DNA from 2 places in the Paenibacillus sp. 1781tsa1 genome. Region 2 is predicted to be linked to the other one. Evidence: a T-box and tRNA genes for the amino acid it is inferred to sense, from the RefSeq annotation. Region 2 holds a T-box; the other holds one or more tRNA genes.

Region 1 (9,865 bases), 110 kb from region 2:
AGTCGAGCGGACTTGAAGAGAAGCTTGCTTCTCTGATGGTTAGCGGCGGACGGGTGAGTAACACGTAGGCAACCTGCCCTCAAGTTTGGGACAACTACCGGAAACGGTAGCTAATACCGAATAGTTGTTTTCTTCGCCTGAAGAGAACTGGAAAGACGGAGCAATCTGTCACTTGGGGATGGGCCTGCGGCGCATTAGCTAGTTGGTGGGGTAACGGCTCACCAAGGCGACGATGCGTAGCCGACCTGAGAGGGTGATCGGCCACACTGGGACTGAGACACGGCCCAGACTCCTACGGGAGGCAGCAGTAGGGAATCTTCCGCAATGGGCGAAAGCCTGACGGAGCAATGCCGCGTGAGTGATGAAGGTTTTCGGATCGTAAAGCTCTGTTGCCAGGGAAGAACGCTTGGGAGAGTAACTGCTCTCAAGGTGACGGTACCTGAGAAGAAAGCCCCGGCTAACTACGTGCCAGCAGCCGCGGTAATACGTAGGGGGCAAGCGTTGTCCGGAATTATTGGGCGTAAAGCGCGCGCAGGCGGTCATTTAAGTCTGGTGTTTAATCCCGGGGCTCAACCCCGGATCGCACTGGAAACTGGGTGACTTGAGTGCAGAAGAGGAGAGTGGAATTCCACGTGTAGCGGTGAAATGCGTAGATATGTGGAGGAACACCAGTGGCGAAGGCGACTCTCTGGGCTGTAACTGACGCTGAGGCGCGAAAGCGTGGGGAGCAAACAGGATTAGATACCCTGGTAGTCCACGCCGTAAACGATGAGTGCTAGGTGTTAGGGGTTTCGATACCCTTGGTGCCGAAGTTAACACATTAAGCACTCCGCCTGGGGAGTACGGTCGCAAGACTGAAACTCAAAGGAATTGACGGGGACCCGCACAAGCAGTGGAGTATGTGGTTTAATTCGAAGCAACGCGAAGAACCTTACCAGGTCTTGACATCCCTCTGATCGATGCAGAGATGTATCTTTCCTTCGGGACAGAGGAGACAGGTGGTGCATGGTTGTCGTCAGCTCGTGTCGTGAGATGTTGGGTTAAGTCCCGCAACGAGCGCAACCCTTGATCTTAGTTGCCAGCATTTCGGATGGGCACTCTAAGGTGACTGCCGGTGACAAACCGGAGGAAGGTGGGGATGACGTCAAATCATCATGCCCCTTATGACCTGGGCTACACACGTACTACAATGGCCGGTACAACGGGCTGTGAAGCCGCGAGGTGGAACGAATCCTAAAAAGCCGGTCTCAGTTCGGATTGCAGGCTGCAACTCGCCTGCATGAAGTCGGAATTGCTAGTAATCGCGGATCAGCATGCCGCGGTGAATACGTTCCCGGGTCTTGTACACACCGCCCGTCACACCACGAGAGTTTATAACACCCGAAGTCGGTGGGGTAACCGCAAGGAGCCAGCCGCCGAAGGTGGGATAGATGATTGGGGTGAAGTCGTAACAAGGTAGCCGTATCGGAAGGTGCGGCTGGATCACCTCCTTTCTATGGAGAATCGTTTCCTGTAACGGAAACATTCAAATACAAGTCTTCAGGAAGCATGCTTCCGAAGCGAGCTTTACTTCGTAAAGCTTTTAACTCACTCGTTGCTCAGTTTTGAGAGCTCAAACTCTCAAACAGCTTGCTTTTGCATGGAGCTTGTTCTTTGAAAACTAGATATCGAAACGAAAGTAAATGCGAATTAGAACATTCCTTTAAGCTGATCTTGTGCAAACAAGTGAAGTGTTTATAAGGTAGATAATTGCTTTTGCGATGGTATCGAGTGGGAGCGACTTTTGGCTTTGGACGTAGTCCAAAACAAGGGAAGCGAGCGATCGAAACCGGAGCAATTTGGTTAAGCTACTAAGAGCACACGGAGGATGCCTAGGCGCTAGGAGCCGATGAAGGACGTGGCGAACAACGAAACTGCCTCGGGGAGCTGTAAGCAAGCTTTGATCCGGGGGTGTCCGAATGGGGAAACCCAGCTGGGGTAATTTCCAGTTACTCATAACTGAATACATAGGTTATGTAGAGGCATACCAGGGGAACTGAAACATCTAAGTACCCTGAGGAAGAGAAAACAATAGTGATTCCGTCAGTAGCGGCGAGCGAACGCGGAGAAGCCCAAACCAGAGAGCTTGCTCTTTGGGGTTGTGGGACGTCTCACATGGAGTTACAAAGGAACCGGTTAAGCGAAGAGGTCTGGAAAGGCCCGCCAAAGAAGGTAAAAGCCCTGTAGTTGAAAGTCTGTTCCCTCCGAGACGGATCCCGAGTAGTGCGGGGCACGTGAAACCCCGTATGAATCCGGCAGGACCATCTGCCAAGGCTAAATACTTCCTAGCGACCGATAGTGAAGCAGTACCGTGAGGGAAAGGTGAAAAGCACCCCGGAAGGGGAGTGAAATAGAACCTGAAACCGTGTGCTTACAAAAAGTCAGAGCCCGTTTTAGGGGTGATGGCGTGCCTTTTGTAGAATGAACCGGCGAGTTACGTTCCCGTGCAAGGTTAAGGTGAAGAGCCGGAGCCGCAGCGAAAGCGAGTCTGAATAGGGCGATGTAGTACGTGGACGTAGACCCGAAACCGGGTGATCTACCCCTGTCCAGGGTGAAGGTGCGGTAACACGCACTGGAGGCCCGAACCCACGCACGTTGAAAAGTGCGGGGATGAGGTGGGGGTAGCGGAGAAATTCCAATCGAACTCGGAGATAGCTGGTTCTCCCCGAAATAGCTTTAGGGCTAGCCTCGGAAAACAGAGTCGTGGAGGTAGAGCACTGATTGGGTGCGGGGCCCGCAAGGGTTACCAAGCTCAGTCAAACTCCGAATGCCATAGACTTACTTCCGGGAGTCAGACAGTGAGTGCTAAGATCCATTGTCAAAAGGGAAACAGCCCAGACCATCAGCTAAGGTCCCCAAGTGTGTGTTAAGTGGGAAAGGATGTGGAGTTGCACAGACAACCAGGATGTTGGCTTAGAAGCAGCCACCATTGAAAGAGTGCGTAATAGCTCACTGGTCGAGTGACTCTGCGCCGAAAATGTAACGGGGCTAAACACACCACCGAAGCTATGGCTTGATGCTTTGCATCAGGGGTAGGGGAGCGTTGTATAAGGGTTGAAGGTGTACCGTAAGGAGCGCTGGACATTATACAAGTGAGAATGCCGGTATGAGTAACGAAAAGATCAGTGAGAATCTGATCCGCCGAAAGCCTAAGGGTTCCTGAGGAAGGCTCGTCCGCTCAGGGTAAGTCGGGACCTAAGGCGAGGCCGAAAGGCGTAGTCGAAGGACAACAGGTCGAAATTCCTGTACCACCGTAAGCCGTTATGAGCAATGGGGGGACGCAGTAGGGTAGTGACGCGGACTGATGGATGTCCGTCTAAGCAGTAAGGCTGATGTGTAGGCAAATCCGCACATTGTAAGGCTGAGCTGTGATGGGGAGCGAAAATTGTAGTAGCGAAGGTCATGATCTCACACTGCCAAGAAAAGCCTCTAGCCAGGTGAAGGTGCCCGTACCGCAAACCGACACAGGTAGGCGAGAAGAGTATTCTAAGGCGCGCGGAAGAACTCTCGTTAAGGAACTCGGCAAAATGACCCCGTAACTTCGGGAGAAGGGGTGCCCCGGTAGTGTGAATAGCACGAGGGGGCCGCAGTGAAAAGGCCCAAGCGACTGTTTAGCAAAAACACAGGTCTGTGCGAAGCCGTAAGGCGAAGTATACGGGCTGACGCCTGCCCGGTGCTGGAAGGTTAAGGGGAGTGGTTAGGAGCAATCCGAAGCTGTGAACCGAAGCCCCAGTAAACGGCGGCCGTAACTATAACGGTCCTAAGGTAGCGAAATTCCTTGTCAGGTAAATTCTGACCCGCACGAATGGCGTAACGACTTGGGCGCTGTCTCAACGAGAGATCCGGTGAAATTTTAATACCTGTGAAGATGCAGGTTACCCGCGACAAGACGGAAAGACCCCATGGAGCTTTACTGCAGCTTGATATTGAATTTGGGTACGATCTGTACAGGATAGGTGGGAGCCTTTGAAGCAGGAGCGCAAGCTTCTGTGGAGGCAACGTTGGGATACCACCCTGATCGTATCTAGGTTCTAACCTGGTACCGTAATCCGGTGCGGGGACAGTGTCAGGTGGGCAGTTTGACTGGGGCGGTCGCCTCCTAAAGAGTAACGGAGGCGCCCAAAGGTTCCCTCAGAATGGTTGGAAATCATTCGAAGAGTGCAAAGGCATAAGGGAGCTTGACTGCGAGACCTACAAGTCGAGCAGGGACGAAAGTCGGGCTTAGTGATCCGGTGGTACCGCATGGAAGGGCCATCGCTCAACGGATAAAAGCTACCCTGGGGATAACAGGCTTATCTCCCCCAAGAGTCCACATCGACGGGGAGGTTTGGCACCTCGATGTCGGCTCATCGCATCCTGGGGCTGAAGTAGGTCCCAAGGGTTGGGCTGTTCGCCCATTAAAGCGGTACGCGAGCTGGGTTCAGAACGTCGTGAGACAGTTCGGTCCCTATCTGTCGTGGGCGTAGGAAATTTGAGAGGAGCTGTCCTTAGTACGAGAGGACCGGGATGGACGTACCGCTGGTGTACCAGTTGTTCCGCCAGGAGCACCGCTGGGTAGCTATGTACGGACGGGATAAACGCTGAAAGCATCTAAGCGTGAAGCCCCCCTCAAGATGAGATTTCCCAGTATGTAAGACCCCTTGAAGACGACGAGGTAGATAGGCTGGGGGTGGAAGTGCAGCAATGCATGGAGCTGACCAGTACTAATCGGTCGAGGGCTTATCCAATAGCAAGTGATAGTTCGCATCTTTCGTTTCGAATCTAGTTTTCAGAGAACGATCTCTGAAGCATATTCCCTGATAGCTCAGTTGGTAGAGCACTCGACTGTTAATCGAGTTGTCACAGGTTCGAGCCCTGTTCGGGGAGCCATATGGAGAGGTGTCCGAGCTGGCCGAAGGAGCACGATTGGAAATCGTGTAGGCGTCACAAGCGTCTCGAGGGTTCGAATCCCTCTCTCTCCGCCATAATAATAAGGCCCGTTGGTCAAGGGGTTAAGACACCTCCCTTTCACGGAGGTAACAGGGGTTCGAATCCCCTACGGGTCATATTAACTTCAAAAAAAGAAGTTGATTTTTACAACAAGATTATGATATGATCATAAATGTGTTGTTCGGAGGCTTAGCTCAGCTGGGAGAGCATCTGCCTTACAAGCAGAGGGTCGGGGGTTCGATCCCCTCAGCCTCCACCATATAACTTTTTATAACGACGCGGGGTGGAGCAGCCCGGTAGCTCGTCGGGCTCATAACCCGAAGGCCGCAGGTTCAAATCCTGCCCCCGCAATTAACTTTCCTTGAGAAAGTACTATGGAACCGTGGTGTAGTTGGCCTAACATGCCTGCCTGTCACGCAGGAGATCGCGGGTTCGAATCCCGTCGGTTCCGCCATTTAATCTTTACATGAGGCAAACTGTTCACTACATCTGCTGTATGGCACTGATGCCCTATATAAAGTGTAAGGAATTAAGATTAGACTTTATTATGGCTCGGTAGCTCAGTCGGTAGAGCAGAGGACTGAAAATCCTCGTGTCGGCGGTTCGATTCCGTCCCGAGCCACCATTTTCAAAACAATTTAATATGCCGGTGTAGCTCAACTGGTAGAGCAACTGACTTGTAATCAGTAGGTTGGGGGTTCAAGTCCTCTCGCCGGCACCATGTAATCCTGGAGGATTAGCGAAGTGGCCAAACGCATCAGACTGTAAATCTGCTCCCGTACGGGTTCGGTGGTTCGAATCCATCATCCTCCACCAGTTTTTAGGGGCATAGTTTAAAGGTAGAACAACGGTCTCCAAAACCGTTGGTGTGGGTTCAATTCCTGCTGCCCCTGCCAATTAACTTTTAAGAAATTTAACCTTTTGTGGCGATCGTGGCGAAGTGGTTAACGCACCGGTTTGTGGATCCGGCATTCGGGGGTTCAATTCCCCTCGATCGCCCCTTTGTTTTTTCATTTTTTATTGGGGATTAGCCAAGCGGTAAGGCAACGGACTTTGACTCCGTCATGCATAGGTTCAAATCCTATATCCCCAGCCATTATGCGGACGTGGCTCAGCGGTAGAGCATCGCCTTGCCAAGGCGAGGGTCGCGGGTTCGATTCCCGTCGTCCGCTCCAAAATATGGCGCCATAGCCAAGTGGTAAGGCACAGCTCTGCAAAAGCTTTATCCCCAGTTCGAATCTGGGTGGCGCCTCCAGCATATGCCGGCGTGGCGGAATGGCAGACGCGCTCGACTCAAAATCGAGTGGGAAACCGTGGAGGTTCGAGTCCTCTCGCCGGTATATTGAATAGCCCTACATGTTGCTTATGCAATGTGTAGGGCTATTTTTATTTTATATAAAACGGTTTTTGTACATTAAGAAAAATGGGACTTTAATAAAGATTGACGTATGATTATATTCGGTATATTGTAGATAAGTGAAGTCTTTAATTATAGAGGAGTGAAGCATAGTGACTACTGGAAAAAATGTAACGGATACCGATCTGTTATTTAATCTTTCTGTATGGGAAGAGGCATGGAAGAATCGTCCGAGAAGTCCAAAATATAAAAAGAAAAGCGCACCATTTAATACAGAAGAAGCATTTGAGCGGTGGGCCAGGGATTATCATGTACAGTCGTTCTCTGAAGAAGGTAAGCAGCGTTCTGAGCGCATTATGGGCTGGATTGAGAACCAGGGTGTGGAGTTCGCGGGTTTATCCATTTTGGACATTGGAGCTGCTTCAGGTATATTCACCATTCCTTTTGCAGAAAAGGGAGCAACTGTGACTGCAGTTGAGCCATCTGAGTTACTTGTCTCCCTGATGAAAGAGACGATACCTTCAGCTCTTGAATCTAATATCGAAATCGTAAAAGAACGATATGAAGAAATCTCCATTCAGGATAAAGGCTGGGAGAAGAAATTTGACTTTGCATTTGCCTCCATGTGTCCGGTGATGTCAGATTGGGAAACGATTGAGATGGCGATCAACTGTGCCCGGAAGTATGTGTATATAAGTACTATGGCGGGACAGAAGGAACACACCCTAATGGATGAAATTAAGGAGGTACTGGGTGTAACTGCTTCATACAAGGCGGGTGACATGGGTTATATTCAACAGTTGCTGTATTTGAAAGGTTATTCATACACAATGATCATTACAAGAGAAGTTAACTCATTTGAAGTACCAGTGGAAGAGATTATCGAAAAGCTGCCAGAATGGCTTAATACGTATGAGTTACCATCAGATGAAGATTCCCTCAGATTAGCTGAGAAGTACATCCGAGATACATACAAGGGTAGTACGGTGACATTCTCACGTGGAGCAAGATTCGGGAAGATTCTGATCCAACTTGAACAGCCAAACATGAAAACAGTTCATATTAAGGATAAGCGATAAATCTTATAGGCTTGTTACGTGTCTGAGGATCAGAAATCGAGACGGACAACGTATTTTAACATCTAAGATGACGCTAGGAAGCATCACATCGCTGCGCAAAAAGATGAACGTTTGAAATATATGAAGTTAAGATTATAGAAATGAAATTGTAAGTGAAGGGAGCAGGATATGTGCTCCCTCTTTTTTTTGAAGCCAATAACTAATAACCAGACCCTCGTTTATTTGGAGATGTTCGAGACAACGAAAAAACAAAACACATTTCTAGTTTTCAGAGAATGATATCTAAAGCATATTCCCTGATAGATCAGTTGTTAGAGCAATCGACTGTTAATCGAGTGTCACAGGGTCCGAGCCCTGTTCGGGGAGCCATTATGGAGAGGGGGCCGAGCTGGCCAAAGGAGCACGACTTACAATCGTGCTCCTTTTCTAATTTCTATTGGCTACCTCTGCTTTCTGCTTACGCTCCCGGTACTGACCGGGGGTGATTCCTTCCCATTTACGAAATGATCGAATGAAATTTTGCGGATTGTTGTACCGAAGTCGTGCTGCGATATCTTTAACGGTTAGATCACTTTCGTCCAGCCATTTTTTAGCGATGTTAAATCGGTACTTGGTCAGATATTCGCTAAATGCACAGCCTGTCTCTTTACGGAAAACACTACTTAAGTAGTTGGCATTGTAGTGAAGCTTCAAGGCACATTCCTCAAGCGTCAGATCCTTATCATAATCTTGATGAATCATGGCAATCATTTTCTCTGATATATGCTGATACTGGGCAACCTGTCTCGCTTTAAAAACCTGGATGACGGGCAAGATGACTTGATAGTTAAACCATTCCTCAACTTCAGCGGCATACTGCAAACCATGAAGTTCATGGAACATCGATCCACGGCCTTGTGAGATCTGCCCGAGACGTATGCCGGATTCCTGAGTCATCTGCAAAATATGCGTGAGCAGCCTCGTAAGAGCCACCTGATATTCTTCTGGTGAACACTCCATACCAAAGATCACTTCAAGAAGTTGTTGCAGAAGAGTAGAGGCCTGGACTTCATCCGCACTTTGAATAGCTTGGATCAACGAATATTCCAATGATTCTGGGTAGGTCATGGACCAAGTGGGAGCATAATGATCAATGTTCTCATACTGAAAGATAATACCTGGGCCCAGCTTCATGCGATGCTTCAATGCTTCCATAGCCTCCGTATAAGCCTGAGGGATGTGGTATAAGGAGTTATGTGGCTGGCTGAAGCCTATGCTGACTTGAAGAGCTAGAATTTTATTAATCTGTTGGTGTAACTTGTCTGTTAATACATATAGGTGCTGTGAAAAAACAAACTGATCCTCTTCAACGCTACCAATCACCGTGACTACCGTTTGTTCCATAACAATGGGAAGCAATTGTTGGTTATGCACCACCGTTTCCTCTAATATATTTTGAATAGCAAATAACAAGAGGTCACGATCATTAGCACTATATTTTGTATGATTAACGAGATCTGCCTGTAATGTGATAACAGCAATTTGTTGCCATTCCCGAAGCTGACGTGGGAAGCCATATTCATTCAGGGTGTCATGAAGAGTATGAACAGAGATTTTACCCTGAAACAGATTCATCATAAGATGAGTGCGAATCTGCAAAAGATGCCTATTGAGTGTGTTCTCCAGTTGGGAGCGAGATGCAGATAATTGTGACACACCTGCTCTAATCTGTTCGAACTCATCAGACAACTCAGTTGATTGCAGAGCGAAAGTGCCTCCGTCTTTGGACAGCATGTTGTCACCAAGTTGGGTTAAAAGTTTACGAATCGGGACAAGCATTCGTATGGAGCCGAGCCAGGCAAGCAATAATGAAAGTAAAAGCAGGAAGAGACTGATATACATGGTGTGTAATCCGATATCGATATATTCTTGTGTCAGAATATTGGTGGGTGAGATTAGAACATAAGTCCATCCTTTTAAGGTGGAAGGGCTATACGTCAGGGAATAAGGTGTATCGGCGATCTTAACTTCTCGTTGTTCAAAGCCTGTTGAAAATGTAATGGGTGATAGTTTGGTTATGTTGGCTTTCGTATCCCGATCCTGTAATCCAATGGCAGACAACGGTTGTCCAATGTATACAGGATCGGGATGGACCAAGATACGTTGTTCCCGATTCAAAATGATCAGTCCTGAGGCAGCATTGCCTACGGAGGCTTCTCCTAGTGTATTTTGCAAAGAGCATGCGGGAATCCCCGCAATCAGGGCTGCATCGGAAGACGTATTCAGATTCGGAATAGTTCTAGCAAGGGCAATATGATAAATACAGCCTGTACCGGGTGAACGCTCATCATTACTGAACACCGATGAAGGGGAGAGCTGCCATCCGGAAGTTAGCGTATCCGATATCAATTCCTTCATGGGAAGAGCGAGTGGAAAATCCGTATTACGATATAATCCGGCATGATCAATAAGCCAATTCTGA
Region 2 (9,865 bases):
GTTCTGCTCATCACCGGCGTCATTGCCCTGATATTCCCTGGTGTCCCCATTGGGCACGTTGCCACCTGGACCGCTGTAGCCGTAGGCGTTCACGTATTTACCGATCTGTTCAATACCTATGGAACCCAAGCCGCCCGGCCTTTTACGGAACGCTGGATCGCCTGGAATATCATTCATATTTTTGATCCGTTTCTATTCACTACGCATGTCGTAGCTATCCTGTTATGGGCCTTTGATCTGATCGCCCCTGCACCACTCTTCGTTACGCTGTATAGTTTGACCGGTTTGTATTATATATGGCGAACGATTGCTCGTGCACAGGCGGTCAGAAAAGTCAGACGTCTCGACAACAGCCCAGAACAGGCAAAATACATCGTCATTCCAACGATATCCTGGAATCGCTGGCATGTGGTTAAACGAGTTGAGGACGGCAGTTATGTGATTGGTAAAATGGACGGTTCTAATCTGGTATGGAGTCTGCACGCCTCGTCTTCTACTCATGCCGCCGTTGCTGCTTCACGCAAATCACCGGAAGTCAGTGCTTTCCTCTATTTTACCTCCTATGCGGTGGCAGAAGTGGAAGAACTACCTGCTGGTTACAAGGTCCGCTGGGCAGATGTACGTTATCGACACCGGAAACAATATCCATTTGTCGCGGTAATTGTGATGGATCGGAATTTTGAAACGATTGATACGTATGTAGGCTGGTTAAGCGATGAGAAGATGGATAAAAAACTTTTATCCGCACGCCCTTGACGAAGTGAGCATGGCAAGGCACAATCAGACATAGGAACTGATACGCGAGAAAGCCCGGAGCGTTTCCGCCCCGGGCTTTCTGTTTATCCTGTTTTATTGCTGTTGGTTAAGATGAATTATTTGCCAGACCCAGCCAGAGACTGCTCAGCGATTTGTACCAGACGTTTGGTGATATATCCACCCAAAGATCCTGTTTCACGGGAAGTGTAGTTACCATAGTAACCGTCTTGTGGGATAGTTACACCCAGTTCCTGTGCAGCCTCGATTTTCAATTGTTGCAATGCTGAATTTGCTTGAGGTACCACCAAGTTGTTAGAACGAGATCCTTGAGCCATATTTATAATCTCCCTTCAATCTGTGTCTGTAATGTTAATTGCAAGCTTGCAAGATTATTATGGCTCGTAGGCTTCAGGTTATACGGAGTTTTACTAAATTTGTAGATGGAGGTTTTTCCCAATGAGCAAAGGTTTATCCTTATGGTTCGCATTTTCATCCATTATCTTGTTAACGGTTACAGCAATTACAATCTCTTACTCCGGTTGGCTTGCTACGCTCCTGTTCGTCCTGTCCATTGCCAACATTGGCTGGGGCTTTGTAATTCGTGCCAAAAAAGAACGTCAGGAAGTTCGCTCGGCTACTTCAGAGCCCACTTCTTGAGCAGGTCATTTTCTAACGCAAGTTTGAACGTATAAATAAAGAGGAGCCCTTAATAGGGCTCCTCTTTATTTATGTTAACTATTCATTTCTTTAACTATAATTTTGTTCAGCAGCACTACAGTTTACGTCTAGGAACAAACCCCATACGTTCTTTCACGGCACTCAACGTTTGAGAAGCAACCTCTTCTGCACGACGAGCTGACGTCTCCAGAACATCGGCCAATTCGCCAGACTCGCGAATCTCATTATAACGTTGTTGCAGCGGTTCAATAACAGACACAACCACTTCAGCCAGTTCTTTTTTGAACGGACCGTACATCTTGCCTTCATAACGCTCAGCTACTTCTTTAAGCGTCATACCCGCACATTCAGCGTAGATACTCATCAGATTGCTAACTTCCGGTTTGTTTGCCGGATCATATACGACTTCACGTCCCGAATCTGTAGTGGCACGGCTGATTTTTTTGCGAATGACATCCGGCGGATCCAACAGGGCAATATAGCTGCCAGCGTTAGGGTTACTTTTACTCATCTTCGAAGAGGCATCGTCAAGAGACATTACCCGTGCACCTACCTGTGGGATATATGGATCTGGAATCGTGAAGTACTCCCCATAACGATGGTTAAAACGTCCTGCCAGATCACGTGTCAGCTCCAGATGCTGCTTCTGATCCTCACCTACGGGTACAAGATCAGCATTGTATAACAAAATATCAGCCGCCATTAATGATGGATACACGAACAGTCCGGCACCCACGGAATCTTTACCGGATGATTTATCCTTAAACTGAGTCATGCGTTCAAGCTCACCCATGGAGGTCAGCGTTGTCATCAACCAGCCCAATTCGGCATGCTGCGGTACATGGGATTGTAGAAATACGTTAGATTTCGAAGGATCGATACCTGCTGCAATAAACAGCGCAGCTACCGCTTCTGACTGTTCACGCAATGCTGCTGGCTCCTGAGCCACGGTGATGGCATGAAGATCAACCACCATGAAATGACATTGATAGTCATGCTGGAGTTTCACAAAATTTTTGATTGCACCAATATAGTTGCCCAATGTGAGCTTACCACTTGGTTGAATACCTGAAAGTACTGTTTTCATTGCACATAACGCCTCCCTGATTGTATATAAAAAGATCCTGTCATTCTCTGCGAACGCAAAAAGGCCCCACATCCGCAAGGGACGTGAGACCGTGGTGCCACCCTTATTCGCTTTTCTCCCATTGCCCCTGACCCTCAATCAAGTCAAGCTGAAGAAATGCCTTCATTGTTCCGTAACGTGGATTATACGGCAGACTCTAGTGAGGCACGCCCGTCTCTGGCTTAACCTGTTCAAATCCACACTCAAGGGTCCATTCGGTAAAGAGTTCACACCGGTTCGCATCAACCACCGGCTTTCTGAGGAGAATTCTCTTGGCCTACTTATCCCTGTCATCGATTTCATATCATTCAATTTGAATAATTCTTTCAGAGTTCCATCTTAATGCGCACAGGCGCGAATGTCAAAATGAGTTGAACTTTTTTACCCGAGACACTGAAATCTGTTATGATGGAATTGCTTATTCACATGCCTGCTTCACAAGAAGCAGCGCAGGAAATAGCTGGCATGTACACAATGACACGCCTGCAGCAGTACAATCATTACAACTGCTTGCAGACAGATTTCAAGTGGGAAAAGGAGCATCGATATGAAACAAGTGACCAAAGGCCAATGGAATGGTTACGACACGTATATCCTACATAGCCGTGAATTGGAAATCACCCTGCTGCCGCGTCTTGGAAATAATATTATTTCTATTCGCGATTTAGTGCAGGACAGGGATATCGTCCGCCGTCCGGATGAAGACGATCTTGCCTTTTATCTGCAGAAGCCGTACCATTTTGGCGTTCCTCTCCTGATTCCACCAGGACGCATTCATCGGGGACAATTCGAATATGAAGGTGTCCGTTACCAGTTCGATCAGAACACGGCGAATGACAACCATATTCACGGTCTCCACCGTACCCAATCCTGGTGTGTCAGTGATATCGAGGAAGATGAAGACGGATGTGCAATTACGACCGAATTATTGACTGAAAATGAAGAACACTGGATGGCTCAATTCCCGATTCCTCTGAAACTTGAGATGACGTTCAGTCTGCAAAACGCTGTATTTAGCCAGCGTCTGCGAGTCACCAATCTGAGCTCAACGCCTGCTCCTTTTGGGATGGGCTATCATACATGGTTTTTGTTAGACGGCAAACCTGCCGACTGGACACTGCAACTGCCTGTTTCCGGAATATACGGACAGAATGAAGAACAACTACCAACAGGTGAACTGGAATCCCTGGGTGAATGGTCTGCTCTTAACGAAGGCATCAACTTGCAGGGACGTAACTGGGATACCCTGTTGAAAGCTACCGAAGGTGAACCGGCTACGGCTTACTTACGGAGGCAAGATGGATATACGCTGAAATATTCAGCAGATGAAGCATTTTTCAAACACTGGGTTCTCTTTACCAAAGGTGAATCCGATCAGTTCTTGTGCATTGAACCGTACACGTGGCTCCCGGATGCACCTAATTTGGCTTTATCGGATGAACAAACCGGGTTGATTCGCTTGGAACCGGAACAGCCTGTTGAGTTATTTACACGTATTGAGGTTATACCTCCTACAGACTAAACGAGCTGATCATCTCCTATTTTGCTTTTACGCATATCACCAACTATTTTGATACCATATACAACTTGCCGACCCGCATTGGGTCGGCTTTTTTATGTGATCTGTGCGCTGATAATTAACCATATATTTCCTTACGCCATATCATGTATATTTCCTTATTCTCTAACCATACTAACATCACCAACCCATAAGGAGGTGACACATATGTACGGAGGTCAAAACCAAGGTAGCGGCAGCCGCTCCAACAACCTGGTCGTTCCCCAAGCAACTGCAGCATTGCAACAATTGAAAATTGAAGCTGCACAAGAGCTGGGTGTAACTATTCCACAAGATGGTTACTACGGTAACTATACTTCCCGTGAGACAGGTTCTCTGGGTGGATACATCACTAAACGTCTGGTGCAAATCGCTGAGCAGCAATTATCGGGTCGTTCGTAAGCTCGTAATTATTGCTTGAGCTAAGCAGAATCCAAAAGCGGCCTTCTTCGGAAGTGCCGCTTTCTCTTGTGCAACAAATTATGAGGTCGACTCCATATCTGAATCCTTGTATGTATTGGTTCTAGGGTAACGAATCATGAGGCTCGCCATATTGTAATTGGACTCCATTGTTGCATCTACCAGAATCATACCTTGTCTTACTGTGAAGTCGTACGATATTTCGCCATGTGTCCAATTGCGTTTGAATTTCAAAGTTTCTAGTGCCATCGCCCGAAAAGAAGTTCTCTGGATTTCGTTTAGTCCCCCTTCTTCCACATCCATCTGCCCATCCCGTCCAGTTATCGGATTATGTCGAATACCGAACTTCCCAATTACGTTGTTTCGTATTTGCACAAAAACTACCCCTGAATCTAACCCTGACAACTCATGATCAAGCTCTTTAAATACCAAATCTAACTGACGTGCTAATGAAAGCTGTTCAATTTTCATAATAACACTCCTCCTACATGCTTATAGTCCTATTCATCAAGGACTTACGACTCATTATATGACATCATTTGCGCATGTTCAACAAACAACGGAAAACTTGGGTATTTTTAACTATAATTTGCATAATTAATTGCCATTCTCCTTCCTTAAAGTGAGTTATTTCGCTCATTTGCGACAAAATATTTAATTATCAAAAGTTTGGACTGCGAACCAAAAGAGGCTGTAATCCCGTGTCTGTTAACACGGAATTGCAGCCTTTCATATATATTCATAATATTAAGTTCAACCTATTATTTGGTTGCTGTCATCTGCAAAAACTGCTCAATATCGGCAATAACCAAGTCCGCAGCATTTTGCCAGAATTCCGGTTGTGTCAGGTCCGTACCCAGATGTTTCTGAGCAAGTTCTTCGACCGTCATACGCCCTGTATCCCGTAACAAATCATCGTATTTATCTGCAAATGCTGTTCCTTCTTGCTGTGCTCTCGCATAGATTCCTGCACTGAACATGTACCCAAACGTGTATGGGAAGTTGTAGAATGGCACACCTGTCAGATAGAAATGCAGCTTGGATGCCCAGAAATGCGGATGATCTGAAGCAAGTGCACCACAGAACGCTTCCTGCTGAGCATCCACCATTAATTTGGATAGTTCATCCGCGTTTACCAGACCTTTTTTGCGTTGTTCATAGAAACGATTCTCAAACAGGAACCGGGCATGGATATTCATGAAGAAAGCCACACTTCGCTGTATCTTGTCTTCCAGCAAAGCCAGCTTCTCTTGCTCATCTGTTGCCGCCTGCACAAGGGCATCTGCTACAATCAATTCAGCAAACGTGGAAGCTGTCTCAGCCACATTCATGGCGTAACGTTGATTCAACGCAGGCAACTCTTCCATAATGTGTTGATGATATCCATGACCAAGTTCATGCGCAAGAGTCGACACATTAGATGGTGTCCCGGAGAAGGTCATGAAAATTCGGGTTGCTTTGCTAAGTGGCAAAGACGTACAGAATCCACCTGGACGCTTGCCTGGGCGGTCTTCTGCTTCGATCCAGCGTTTCTCAAAAGCCATCTCTGCAAACGAGGAGAGTTTAGGACTGAACTTGGCAAACTGTTCAACAATATTGATGGCTGCCTCATCGTAAGTGATTTTGCCACTCGACTTACCTACAGGTGCGTCTACATCGCTCCAACTGAGCTTGTCTACCCCCAGCAGTTCTGCCTTGCGCTCCAGATATTGAACAAGTGCAGGTTTGGCACCATTAATTACATCCCACATCGTATCCAGTGTCTGACGTGACATCCGGTTGATGGCCAGAGGTTCCTTGAGGATATCATCCCAGCCACGTTTCTCATATAACTTCAGACGGAATCCCGCGAGGTGGTTCAGCGTGTCTGCACAGAAATCTTCGACATCCGTCCAAGCCTGTTCCCAATTTGCGAATACCGTCTCGCGTACATTCCGATCACTATCGCTCAGCTTGTTGGCAGCTTGTCCTGCCGACAGCATGACCGTTTCCCCATTTTGCTCAAATGGAATGTTCACCTTGCTGACAATCGTGTTATAGAATTTGCCCCAACCATGGTAACCATCCACACCCAGATCCAGTGCAAGGCCTTCAAGTTCTGGCGACAGCTTCTCACGAGCCAACGTGCGACTCTCATTCAGTACAAAAGCAAGCGGCTGAATATCCTCCCGAGCAATCCAAGCGTCCCACACCGAATCTGACGTCTGACTGAGTGTATTATCGAACTTCGATTTGCTGCCGTTCAGCATCGCAGCAATAGAACTGATGGCCCCCTGAAGCTGGGTTGCCTTCTTGTCCTTCTGGTTTTGCGATGAGAGGCAGGATACAAACGCAGACCCTTCCGATATGCGGACATAACAGCTTTGCAGCAGTTCCAAAATGGGATCAAACGCTGTCGTCTCTTCTAATGAAGTCGGTGCAGGTGTTTCGTTCAACAGAAGTTGCAGTTTACGTACATCCTCTTCCAGTTCAATCAGATACGCAGCGAATGTCTCGGAGGAAGAACCTCCACTAAAAATGGACTCCAGATCCCATACGGGGTGTAATGGCGTTTTCATTTAATAAGGCACCTCTCTCTATAAATTGGATGGTTAGGAATGAATTAAAAACTGGTTTTATGCGTGCCATATCTCTATACTAGAGAAATAGCTACAGAGGTTGTTCAAAAAGTCCACTTTTGATTACGAATCATGCCTAACGGCATCATCAGCATCGAATATGAAATTCAGCCGAAATAAGCGGATGCTTACGAAGGTTGTTTCCTTTGGAAACAATGTAGTTGCTCACGTAGTTTGCCTACGCTCCGCTACTCCATTTCTAGCTTCATTCCATCTTCTCGGTACTGAAAACCAGACTTTTTGAACATGTATTCATAGTAACTTTCAGGAGGTAAACGTATGAAACCTTTACAAGTATCGGCTGATACAGCCGTCAAATTAGCAGAGTCCTTGGGCGTACCTTTGGAACACCTGATGCACATGCCCCAACATATCCTGATGCAGAAAATTGCGGAACTCGCCAAACAAGAAACCTCCAAACCTTCCGCACCAGAAGGCGAACAAGAATGATTCCCTTTGAGAACAGCTGGCCTTACGATATTGTGATGGGAGACATCTATGTACAGCAATGTCCCTACTGTCATGCAAACAACGTACTGCTCCCCCTCAAACCGAAAGAGCTTGTGCGCATCCGCGAAGGGAAAAAGAAATTACTCGTCTTTCCTTGCTGTAATACCAGCATGACCGTGATCGACAATGACAGCGACTATTTGTTATCCAGCCGTCCTGTCCGTAACTAATGTAAGATCAACCTAGAGGGGGCTGCGCTTCGCAGCCTCTTTGTCTACTTCAAGCATCTCTTCAGGCAACTCCATCTTACCGGAGATCATCTGTTCACGCAGCACGGCCCACTGTTCCCTTGAAGCACGAATCATGGCCGCATCGGTGATCCGCTTGTCATGAATGACCTTGCTGAACCATTGCACTGCTTCATTAAACCGTCCTACCCTGCGGTTCAATTCCCCGAGCAAATACAACAGTTTGGCTTCATTGCCACCCGTTCCCTCCCGTTCGAACACCTTCACATAAGCTTCAAGGCTAAATTCGAGAAAACGATGTTCCTGTGCATGGTCCTCCATATAACGATACAACCAAGCTATATGATGTAACAGACCAGCGACGACACGGTCTTTCTCCTGAATAACCTGTGCGCACAGCAAAGCAAGCTTGTACGTAGCCAGCGCCTGGTCCAGTGTCCGAGCTCCGCTATAGTCACGTTTTACCCAGCGATTACCGATCTGTTCCTTAAAAGCCTTGCGTTGAGCATCATTTAAATGCTCCGTTGCGTTCTCCGTGGAGGCAAACCCGCACTGTGGACAGATGCGAACCACATAAAAATCCGGATTCTCCAGCTTGTAGTAAGCACAAAAATCTGAATCTGTCCGGTATGGCCTTTTTAAACTCGGTCTTACCCGTGAAGTGTCATACTCGGTTTCGCAATAATGACAAGTCACTTTCACCTTATATAGCGGCTCTAATTCCAATCTCTTCCATCCCTCTCCCGTACACTTATAATCATATTCGGAACTACGGTGTATTCACAAAATGATGTGCTGGCCCGGATAAACGCTGCAGGATAAACGAGTGCAAGGGCTCCTCCACACCGATCTGAGTTAAGGCTTGATCCATACATGCAAGCCAAGCCTCAGCCCGTTCAACCGTCACTTCAAAATGCATATGACGGGCACGCATCATCGGATGTCCAAACGCCTCGGAAAACAGCCCTGGTCCTCCAAAAAACTGAGACAAAAACATATACTGCTTGTCGATGACCGGCTGAATATCTTCCGGGAAAAGCGGAGCCAGTAGCCCGTTCTGCTGAACGATTGGATAGAAGGCCTCGACCAGTGCGCGAACACCTTTCTCACCGCCAAGATTGTCATAAATACTCAAACTGGGATTCATTCGTCTGATTCCCCTTTCTGATGTCGAATTTTGCCATATATTACACGTTCCGTGAACATTGTGAAAACAGTAACAATATCCAGGCCACAAAAGCCTTTATCTCCATTCTATCAAAAAAAACCAAAAAGTCCTATATAACATGTAATCATCAGGACGCATAACCTGCCATCTGTATATAGGACCTTATTCGAAACCTAACACAAAAAAAGCGCCAACCACATAGGTTGGCGCACTAGATATTCCATTAATAACTCCGCCAGTCCTCTTCCTCAGAGCGTACCAGCGAGGCACGTATCACATATACAAAAGCACAGACCAGGATTCCGGTGACAAGACTCATGATCATCACTCCATCCGATTTGAATTCCACCTTGGAGACAATTAGGTGACGTTCAGGCGTTTTTCTCATTTTAGCACACATCACTCAAAAACACAGCCACTTTTGCAAGCGCTTTCTACGTATAATTTTGTACTGTTTGTCCACTTTTTTTCATATATTGATGGCAATAGCATCACAGACTTCCGCACACCGACCATTCCAAAAGTAAAGGAGAAGAATTCATGGCTGCTTCACAACGACTCACCCATGTCCTGGTCACACTCGCTCTCCTGATCCTTTGTGTGTTAATGGTCTTGTATCCAGCGGAAACCTGGCATGCAGGTGTACGCGGATTGTCCATCTGGTGGGACGTATTGTTTCCCTCCCTTTTTCCTTTTTTGGTGCTGTCCGAGCTGCTGCTCGGTTTTGGCATTGTTCATTTTCTAGGTACCTTGCTGAATCCACTAATGCGTCCATTGTTTCGTGTTCCCGGAAGCGGTGGTTTTGTATTTGCCGTGAGCTGTGCATCCGGTTATCCTACAGGA

The links. A T-box is a leader RNA that pairs with one kind of tRNA and senses whether it is charged. The one in region 2 lies ahead of trpS (tryptophan--tRNA ligase), so its partner is inferred to be a tRNA-Trp.
Region 1: it has a tRNA-Trp gene. The T-box ahead of trpS (tryptophan--tRNA ligase) is inferred to sense a tRNA for this amino acid. The anticodon was not compared.

Annotation. Positions count from the first base shown of each region.
Region 1 is NZ_JAMYWY010000001.1:5,902,371-5,912,235, reverse strand. It holds rRNA gene NKT06_RS26655 (16S ribosomal RNA) at 1-1,493, shown strand, start outside; rRNA gene NKT06_RS26650 (23S ribosomal RNA) at 1,841-4,766, shown strand; tRNA gene NKT06_RS26645 (tRNA-Asn) at 4,833-4,908, shown strand; tRNA gene NKT06_RS26640 (tRNA-Ser) at 4,912-5,003, shown strand; tRNA gene NKT06_RS26635 (tRNA-Glu) at 5,013-5,084, shown strand; tRNA gene NKT06_RS26630 (tRNA-Val) at 5,152-5,227, shown strand; tRNA gene NKT06_RS26625 (tRNA-Met) at 5,246-5,319, shown strand; tRNA gene NKT06_RS26620 (tRNA-Asp) at 5,345-5,422, shown strand; tRNA gene NKT06_RS26615 (tRNA-Phe) at 5,518-5,593, shown strand; tRNA gene NKT06_RS26610 (tRNA-Thr) at 5,614-5,689, shown strand; tRNA gene NKT06_RS26605 (tRNA-Tyr) at 5,699-5,784, shown strand; tRNA gene NKT06_RS26600 (tRNA-Trp) at 5,791-5,864, shown strand; tRNA gene NKT06_RS26595 (tRNA-His) at 5,895-5,967, shown strand; tRNA gene NKT06_RS26590 (tRNA-Gln) at 5,990-6,064, shown strand; tRNA gene NKT06_RS26585 (tRNA-Gly) at 6,069-6,143, shown strand; tRNA gene NKT06_RS26580 (tRNA-Cys) at 6,150-6,223, shown strand; tRNA gene NKT06_RS26575 (tRNA-Leu) at 6,230-6,308, shown strand; gene NKT06_RS26570 (class I SAM-dependent methyltransferase) at 6,478-7,404, shown strand; tRNA gene NKT06_RS26565 (tRNA-Asn) at 7,698-7,773, shown strand; gene NKT06_RS31985 (helix-turn-helix domain-containing protein) at 7,831-9,865, opposite strand, start outside.
Region 2 is NZ_JAMYWY010000001.1:5,792,203-5,802,067, forward strand. It holds gene NKT06_RS26025 (metal-dependent hydrolase) at 1-756, shown strand, start outside; gene NKT06_RS26030 (alpha/beta-type small acid-soluble spore protein) at 873-1,091, opposite strand; gene NKT06_RS26035 (hypothetical protein) at 1,213-1,413, shown strand; gene trpS (tryptophan--tRNA ligase) at 1,529-2,521, opposite strand; T-box leader at 2,596-2,863, opposite strand; gene NKT06_RS26045 (aldose 1-epimerase) at 3,108-4,082, shown strand; gene NKT06_RS26050 (alpha/beta-type small acid-soluble spore protein) at 4,287-4,520, shown strand; gene NKT06_RS26055 (O-methyltransferase) at 4,599-5,012, opposite strand; gene NKT06_RS26060 (M3 family oligoendopeptidase) at 5,300-7,096, opposite strand; gene NKT06_RS26065 (YycC family protein) at 7,436-7,606, shown strand; gene NKT06_RS26070 (hypothetical protein) at 7,603-7,836, shown strand; gene NKT06_RS26075 (DUF2225 domain-containing protein) at 7,849-8,580, opposite strand; gene NKT06_RS26080 (globin domain-containing protein) at 8,624-9,001, opposite strand; gene NKT06_RS26085 (hypothetical protein) at 9,246-9,410, opposite strand; gene ylbJ (sporulation integral membrane protein YlbJ) at 9,563-9,865, shown strand, end outside.